Regions from separate parts of the Acetobacterium sp. MES1 genome, predicted to be linked through region 2. Evidence: riboswitches for the same ligand, from Rfam matches in the RefSeq annotation. Region 2 holds a riboswitch; the other holds the start of a gene.
What was found. Region 2 has a riboswitch for nickel and cobalt ahead of BI182_RS13960 (cation-translocating P-type ATPase). Riboswitches for the same ligand answer to the same signal wherever they lie in the genome.
Positions count from the first base shown of each region.

Region 1 (4,427 bases), on a different contig from region 2:
CAGGATAAAACTGGCCAGAAAGATCCCGATAAACAGGGTCAGATAACTGGCCTTGTTCTGCAAGATCACCCGCAGCCGAAAACGCGAAAAGAAGGAGATCCGCGGCAGTTTGACGGCCCGGCGGTGGCGGTTCTGGTGCAGTTCTTTCCGTAAAAACTGCAGCGGTGACAGCGCCAGTTTCCGCGCCAGGGTCACAAAATTGATCACCACCATCAGCACCAGCGGCACGACCGTGGTCAGCAGCAGCGCTTCGCGGTTGACCGTAATCGTCATCGGCGGCAGGCTGTAGCTGCTGTCGTACATCACCTTAAAGAAATCCGGCATCACCAGATAACCGATCAGATTGCCCAGCAGCGCGCTGATCAGGGTCACCGCCACCGGCATACTCAGATAATGGCGCAGCAGTTCCGCTTTGGTATAGCCCGAGGCCAGCAGCGTCCCGATCATCGCCGCTTCCGCGTCGATGGTGCTGCTGATCACAATCGCAAAAACAAAGGCCATGATCAGAATAATCAGCGACAGCAGCACCTTCATCATCGGCACATCCGAACCCATATCATCGTCGATAAAGGTGATGCTCTGGTTGTTCTCGGCGCTGACAAAGCCGGTCAGCAGCACCCCGCTGGCGATCAGCTGATCCTTGATTGCGGTGGCCAGCTGCCGCTGGGCGGTGATGCTCAAATCGCGATTGTCAAAGCGATAGCCATAGCCGTTGACGATGTCAGTGGCCGGCCAGCCCGCAAAGGTGGCTGGGGTGACGACACCGACCCCGAAATGAAAGGAATCCATCATCAGATCGGCATTGTTTTTAAACAGCGAGCTGTAATCCGGCAGGCTGATGGTGCCGGTGATCGTCAGCGGGACCCCATCGACGGTCACGGTGTCGCCGATGGCCAGCCCATAGCTCGCGGCAAACAGCCGGTCCAGGGCCATTTCGTCAGCGGCCGCGGGGCGGCGCCCGGTGATCATCGTGACCAGATTAATATCCGCCCGCTCCGGGTAGATCCGCAGGGTGGCATCATCTGACAAGGGCAGCTCGCGATAATCATTCTGGTAAATCGTCACGCCCCGTTTTTCGGCGGCGGCCCGGGCGGCACTGCTTAATGCCCCGGCGGTGGTAAAGGAGCCATCCTCGATCTTGGCATCGGCCCGGTTCTGATCTAACACCGTCTGGGCGCCATCGGCCACCGCCAAAAACCCCGACATGATCGCAATGGTCACCGTCAGCATCGCAAAGATCGCCAGATAGCGGCCGCGGTTGCTGATCAAATCGCGTTTGAAACGCTTGCGCAAAGGATTTTTCATGACCACGCCCCCCTTACCACTGCAGCTCGCTGGCGGCAATCGGGTGGTCGTTGACCTCGTCGGTGACAATCCGGCCGTCATGCAGTTTTAACACCCGATGAGCCATCTGCTTGATCGGTTCGTTGTGGGTGACAATAATAATGGTATTATGGTAGGTTTGATTGATGGTTTCGAGCAGGGCCAGAATTTCCTTGGCGGTCTGATAATCCAGGGCTCCCGTGAGCTCATCACAGAGCAGCAGGGCAGGATTCTTGATCAGCGCCCGGCCGATGGCGCAGCGCTGCTGCTGGCCCCCGGAGAGCTGATTGGGGAACTTGTCGCGATGCTCCCAGAGCCCCAGGGTATGCAGCAGCGCGTCCATTTCCAGTGGCTTTTGGCTGAGATATTGACCGACCTCAATGTTTTCTTTAACCGTCAGATTGGGGATCAGGTTGTAAAACTGAAACACAAAGCCCAGTTTATCACGGCGATAACGGCCCAGACTGGCGGGGTCCAGCCGCGAAATATCCTGCCCGTCAATGATGATGCGGCCGCCATCAATCCGTTCCAGACCGCCGACGGCATTTAAAAAGGTCGATTTACCGCTGCCTGACGGTCCCAGAATAACGCAGATCTGCCCCGCCGCCAGGCTCGTTGTCACCCCGTCAAGAACCTTGACCCGGGCCGCGCCGCTGCCATAACTTTTGTCCAGTTGGGAGACGCTCAGAAACACCGGTTGGTTGGCGTTGCTGGTTTCTTTCTTCGTGCCGTTGCTGGTTTCGTTGTTCGTACCATTCTTTTTTTCCATGATCTTGCCTCCAATAGTGAGATTTTTTCACTCCACCACAGCCGCAATTCCCATGCCTTGTCTCTTTTGTGCCATCAAAAAAACACCTGTGAAACAATAGCAAGTAAACTACTGTCCCACAGATGTCAAATATACGCATCTGCTGTCACCTTGTGACCCGGCCCCACAAATTTTAAACGCTCCCGCCTTTAAAATTTATCGCCTGCTCAGTTTGTACTGTCGAAAAATATGCAGTGCAAAGAGTCTTTTTACGATAATATGATATTTTGCGCAGTTTGTCAAGGGTTATCGTCCTAAAAACCGCAGATGGATTGATTAAAATGTTTTGAATTCATTCAATCCCACCGCAGCAACCAGCACCCCCAAGCGTTAAGCTTTTTTCTTTTGATTGTACGCCAAAACTGCCGATTTATCTATCGGTTGTTTTTTTTGTTGAGTTAATCAAATAATCCTGTTAAACTGAAACGGACAACGACGGAAAAACACCCGCTGCGACTACACTTAAATTGAAGGAGACCATCATGTTAAACGATACAACCAATAATTATTTAAAAGCCTGTGCTGACTGGCGTCAAAAATTTCTGGCGATGGACCAGTCACAGCTACTAAAAGCATTGCCTGAAATCACGATTCAGGGGGACTATCTGACCCTGACCCTCTTTGGCCGCAAATTCGGCATCCATTCCCAGACCGGTTACATTGTCACCCTGGCCGATCTTCAGCCGGCGGAAGTCGTCAGCCAGCTCAATATCTACACCCTGTTCGGCTTTGTCTCGCCACAGGCTCATTTTCGCGACAAATGGGTGCCCTTCCGCGAACTCAGCGGCGCCTCTCCGTTTGCCCCCGCTTTTGAAAAGAATGTTCTCGTTCCCTTTGCGCTGACCTTTTCCGGCCAGCCTGACAAGCTGGCCAGGGCCTGTGAACGCCTCGGCGGCGTCAACCTTGCCCACGCCGATGTCGGTTATCGCATCAATTCCTTTGACTGCCTGCCGATCAAATTTCTGTTCTGGGATGGCGATGATGAATTCCCGGCCCAGGGCAATCTGCTCTTCGATGCCAGCGCCACCGATTTTATCCATGTCGAAAGCACCGTCAGCCTGGCCATCGAGGGAATTCAGCGACTGGCCGAAGCCGCCGAACTTGAGATCAAAGGACCCTTGTTTCAGATGTAGCCGCCCGATGCGCCCCAACTACGCCAAAAAAATCCCATCCGCAAAATACTTGCGAATGGGATTAAAATGCGTTTTATGTCCTGCCCTGAGGGATTCGAACCCCCGACCTCTCGGAATTAAAAACGTGTTTTAAACTGTTTCAGAATGGCTTGATTATGCCATTCTTGAACAATGAACTCACAAGCAAGCCAATGGTTTTCGTTGGCAGTTGGCTAAAAGTTGGCTAATTTTTTCACCTTTATAACTCAACCTAAAAAGTCTAATAACATCAATTGGTTAAACTGTTAAATGTTTTAATTAATTTTCAGAACTTGAAATACTATTTTAATTATCTTTATCCAACTATTGTTTTCAAACCATAACTATGGAAAATTTTTGCATATTCTTCCGCCTGAATATCACTCATAGGTTCAAGCTCACCTAAAGTGTAATCTTTACCGATCCTCTCATATTTTACAGTTCCTAATCTATGGTAAGGCAAAAGTTGTATCACAGTTACAGCATCACCCAGATCCCTACAAAACGATGCCGTTGCTACCAGGTTTTCTTTCTGATCATTCAAAGTTGGTATTATGGGATAACGGATTTGAATTTTTTTACCAATTTTCGCAAGTCTTTTCGCATTTTCCAGTATCAATTCATTTGGTACACCGACTAGTTCTTCCGATCGATCTGAAGACATGCATTTCAGGTCAAATAAAAACAAATCAACATAATCAATCACCTTTTCGTACTCACTCCATGAAACAAAACCAGTCGTATCTAATGCAGTATGCAAACAAAGGGATTTACATTCTTTAAGAATCGCGGCAGTGAAATCCGATTGGACCATTGGTTCACCACCAGATAAAGTTACCCCACCGTTTGTAGTGTGATAATATCGCATATCCTTTTTGATGATTTCCATTATTTCATCGACACTCATTTGTCGACAAGTTAAATAAAAAGCTTTAGGATAACATACTTTAGCACAGTCTCCACAGGTATTGCATTTTTTCCGATCAAGTTTTGGTATGTGCAAAGTTGTCTTGGTAAGTTTAGAGTAAATTTCACCACCCTGTTCAATAGCGCCATTAGGACAACTGGAAGTGCAAGTTCCACATTTCTCAATTCCAACACATAACATTGGAAACCAGGCAAGATCTCCATTATAAGATTGTGAA
Region 1 is NZ_MJUY01000030.1:14,967-19,393, forward strand. It holds gene BI182_RS10175 (ABC transporter permease) at 1-1,305, opposite strand, end outside; gene BI182_RS10180 (ABC transporter ATP-binding protein) at 1,319-2,017, opposite strand; NiCo riboswitch at 2,202-2,312, opposite strand; gene BI182_RS10185 (DUF3786 domain-containing protein) at 2,614-3,264, shown strand; gene BI182_RS10190 (glycyl-radical enzyme activating protein) at 3,599-4,427, opposite strand, start outside.
Region 1: it holds a riboswitch for nickel and cobalt, as region 2 does, so the genes downstream of both, BI182_RS10180 (ABC transporter ATP-binding protein) here and BI182_RS13960 (cation-translocating P-type ATPase) in region 2, are expected to answer to the same signal.

Region 2 (4,427 bases):
CGCCCCATATTTCCTGGGCTCCCCGGGAAAGCCGGCAGCGGCTGATGGACATTGCGGTGGATAATCTGGCCTGTTATCTAAAAGGTGAGCAGCGCAATGTGGTGAGCGGTTGATAAAATTAAAATACAAAAAACACGAAATAAAAAATTTCAAAACAAAGAGACGCCTACCATCCACGTAAAAGTAGATAGTGGGGAGCCTCTTTTTTAAAGCGATTATTAGGTCAGGGATGGTTGGTGAGCAAAACTAAAGAAGTAATGCGGTAGTGGCATTACTTTTTAAGTTTATTGATCAGCTTAACCAGCTCATACCAAAGCACCGAGATCCCGGCAATGACAAAGACGATAAGAAATTGGAAAAGAGTGAGCGGAGCAAATTTCAAAAAGGCATTTAAGGGTGTATACAGGATCACAAAGAGCCCCACCAGCGTGCCAATACTTACAGTCCACATTACTTTATCGGTTGCCAGCCGTTTCATTGACTGAAAAGCAAAATCATGATCGGAGCTATTGACTTGGACCAGGAAGAGATTCGCCAGCATAATAATGGCAAAACCCATGGTTCGGGCCAGCTCTGGGCTACCCGGATTCTGATTCAGCATATAAAGATAGGTGCCGAAGGAGGCGGCAAACAGAACCAGACCCTGGCTGACGCTTTTTAACAGGATTTTAGCATTGAGTAGTTTTTCCTTGGGATTTCGGGGCGGTCGCTCCATAATATCGGTTTCGGCGGGTTGGCGTTCCAGTACAATCGAGCAGGTGGGATCGATAATCAGCTCCAGCAAGACCACGTGCAGTGGCAATAACAGCAGGCTGGCCGGGGCAATTCCCATCAGTGGGGCCAGCAAGGCGGCAAAGGCAATCGGGATATGAATGGTAAAGACGTAGCCCACCGCTTTGCGGATATTGTCAAAAATCCGGCGGCCGTCCGCAACGGTATCGACAATGGTCGAGAAATTATCGTCCATTAAAATCAGATCGGCGGCCTCCCGGGAGACCTCGGAGCCCCGTTTGCCCATAGCAATCCCGATATCTGCATATTTCAGGGCCGGGGCATCATTGACACCGTCACCAGTCATGGCGACAATTTCGCCGTTTGCTTTAAAGGCTTTGACAATCCGCATCTTGTGTTCGGGAATAACCCGGGAAAAAATACTGACATCTTTAACTTTTTCGCAAAGTTGGGCATCAGTCATCTGATTTAGCATGTCCCCGGTGATGATATGATCACAGTTTGGCATGCCGATTTTTCTGGCGATGCTGGCAGCGGTGATGCCGTTGTCACCGGTAATCATTACCACCCGAATACCGGCCTGATTACAGCTGGCAATATCGGCTTTGACCGATTCCCGGGGGGGATCGGCCAACCCAATCAGACCACATAGGGTCAGCTGGCAATCTTCAATTGTCTCGGGAATATCGGCTTCGGTTTTGGGCTTCATCAGGCCGACGGCAATCACCCGCAGGCCCTGTTCGGACATGGCCCGGATTTTTTCATCTACCCGAGTCCGCTCGCTGGCCGTGAGCGTTGCGATCGTCAGAATTCGTTCCGGTGAGCCCTTGGCGGCAATGATAATCTCATCGTCGTGGAACCAGACGTGGCCCATCATTTTGAGTTCATTGGTAAAGGCATATTCGCTGATCAAACGTCCGCCAAAAAGGTGATCCCGGGAAATGCCAGCGGCTTCACAGTGGTTGAGCATCGCTTTTTCCATCGGGTCGTAGGCTTCGGTTTCACAGCCCAGGCCCATGATTTCACATAAGGTATCGAGATTACCATCAAGCGCCCAGGTCTCCTGGACAGTCATCTGATTCATGGTGATGGTGCCGGTTTTATCAACGCAGAGCACCGATACCGCTCCCAACGTTTCGACTGACGGCAGTTTACGCACCAATGATTGCTTTTTAGCCAGCCGCCAGGCGCCCATCGACAGAAAGACGGTCAAAATGACTGGGAATTCTTCGGGGATCATGGCCATCGCCAGGGTAATCCCCGACAGGATGCTTTCAATCAGCCGGTCGCCTAGAGCGTGGTCGGGAATATTGATATAGGTAATCACGCCAACCAGGGCACAGAGGACGGCGGCAATGCCGGCGCAGAGTTTCACCAGGCTGCCAGTCTGCTTCTGGAGCGGTGTCGGTTCATCCGGCGCTTGCGCGACGTGGATCCCAATTTTTCCGTACTCGGTGGTGGGGCCAATTTTATCGACCTGAACCAGAGCCGTCCCCTGGGTCACCAGGGTACCGGCGTAGCAATAGTCGTTGCGCCAGTGATCTGAAGTGGGATTGGTGTTGCGGGTGGCAATTTTCCAGACGCCCTCGGCTTCTCCGGTTAATGACGATTCATCAATACAACAATCATTGCAGCGAATCACAAAGCCGTCAGCCGGGATTTTAACGCCTTCATGGATCATCATCAGATCGCCGGGCACTAGATCGACGCTGGCGATGGTGACTTCCTGACCGTCCCGAATGACTTTGACATGGGGCGCCGATAAATCTTTCAGGGCATTGAGGGTTTTGTCGGTTTTCCATTCCTGGATCACATCGATGCTGATGATGCCGATGACAAAGATCAGCATGATGGCACCATCTCGGGGTTCTCCGAGGACAAAATAGATGGCAGCTGCCACCAGCAGTAGCACAAACATCGGCTCGCTGATAATGTGCAGTAGTTTGTGAAAAAAGCTTTCTTTTTTCAGGGGGGCCAATTCGTTTTTGCCATACTGCTGTTGTCGCAGGGCGGCTTCTTTGGTGGTCAGTCCCACCGGGTTATTTGAGTTTTCGGTCATAAGGTTCCTCCATTTTCTGTTTTGCCTGATTATAAAAACTCTCAGCACTCAGGAGATGGTCTTATCTGTTCTCAAAAAGGTATAAAAAAAACACCCATGGAACAAAATTCTGTCCCACAGATGCGAAAAATCAAATCTGCTGCCGCTGTAGCGGCCCGGCTCCAAAAACACGTATGTTGATGGCCTGATCAGGTTGTACTGTCGATTAATATGCAGCGCAAAGAGATACGTTTATTTTAAGGCCGGGAATCGCATTTGTCAAGCGTAAATTATCTAGCCGATCAGGGTGTTTGCCATCAGGAAACCGCCATAAAAGGCGCCAAAGCTGAGTACGAGGGTGGCCACCACATAAAAGATGGCACTGAGGATGCGGTTGTTCTTTAGCAGCACAAAGTCTTCAAACATAAAGGTCGAAAAGGTGGTGTAGGCCCCCAGAAAGCCTTCGGCAAAAAGGCCATAAAGCAGGGTTGAAATATCAAAACCGGTGACAACACCAAGTAGAAAGGCGCCGGAAACATTAATCACGAAGGTGCCGATCGGGAGGTGTTGATGCCGTGTGGCAAAGCGTTTGCCCAGAACATAACGGGTGGTACTACCCAAAGCTCCGCCTATAATAACGCATAAAGTTTCCATCAGGTGTTTTCCTTAATTGCTATCAAGGCTGAATCGGATTGCCAGATTTTTTCCCACTGGGTGTAAAATATGATGGCCGAGCAGATGGCCCAGGTAAACCGCACCGACTCCGAGGATAATGGAGGCCGCCACATAGGTACAGAAAAACCGCAGATAACCGGCGTCCAGAATATTCAGGCTTTCTTTGCAGAAGGTTGAGTAGGTGGTAAAGGCGCCCACCAGTCCGGCGGTTAGGCCAAGCTTTAAATCGGTGCTGATCCGTTCGGTTTTAGAAAAAATGGCATTCAGTGACCCCAGAATCAGACAGCCAAACAGGTTGATGACCAGAATGGTTAAGGCCAGATTAATCAGTGGATCAGAGAATTGGAACAGGTTGGGGGAGCTTTTCAGCTCAAACCGCAGCAGCGCACCCAGGGCACCGCCTGCGGCGATAAAGTAGTATTTTTTCATGACAGTCCTCCTGACTTAAGTGACAAAACATTTCGACACGAAGGGATTAAAATTTTGTGAGGTGGGTTATTTTAGACAATAAAAAACCTGCAGCATTACAAATCCTGCAGGAGTCATCAGCTGATAAGCAATTTTGGTGAACTCCATCACCTTCTATGAAATAATGTTATCATGAGGAAATAATCGTGTCAATAAAAGGTGGTGCTGAAATCGAAATCAAAAATAAAACCGAAATAAGTGTGGTCAGATTTGAAGGTTTTTTTCAATAAATAATTGAGATTTTCATTTTGATCGATTAAACTATAAAACAGGTGATGAAGTTCGCCCTGGCAACCGCCAAAATGCGTTAAGCTGATGACTTCTGTTAAAATACAGAATCGTTGGCTTTTTTTGATTGCCGCAGCATTTTTTGCGGCCCATGTTTTTATCAGAGATCCAACCAGGAGAGGTAGTGTGAATATGAGTAAAGATGAGACTATCACCGCCATCGATGAGGTGGCTGCTTTACTCCGGGCCACCGGGGTTTGCGAAGAAGACACCATAAAAATTGGGA
Region 2 is NZ_MJUY01000050.1:120,142-124,568, reverse strand. It holds gene BI182_RS13965 (D-2-hydroxyacid dehydrogenase) at 1-113, shown strand, start outside; gene BI182_RS13960 (cation-translocating P-type ATPase) at 272-2,791, opposite strand; NiCo riboswitch at 2,899-2,993, opposite strand; gene crcB (fluoride efflux transporter CrcB) at 3,065-3,424, opposite strand; gene BI182_RS13950 (fluoride efflux transporter FluC) at 3,437-3,874, opposite strand; fluoride riboswitch at 3,975-4,034, opposite strand; fluoride riboswitch at 4,176-4,245, shown strand; gene BI182_RS13945 (dynamin family protein) at 4,334-4,427, shown strand, end outside.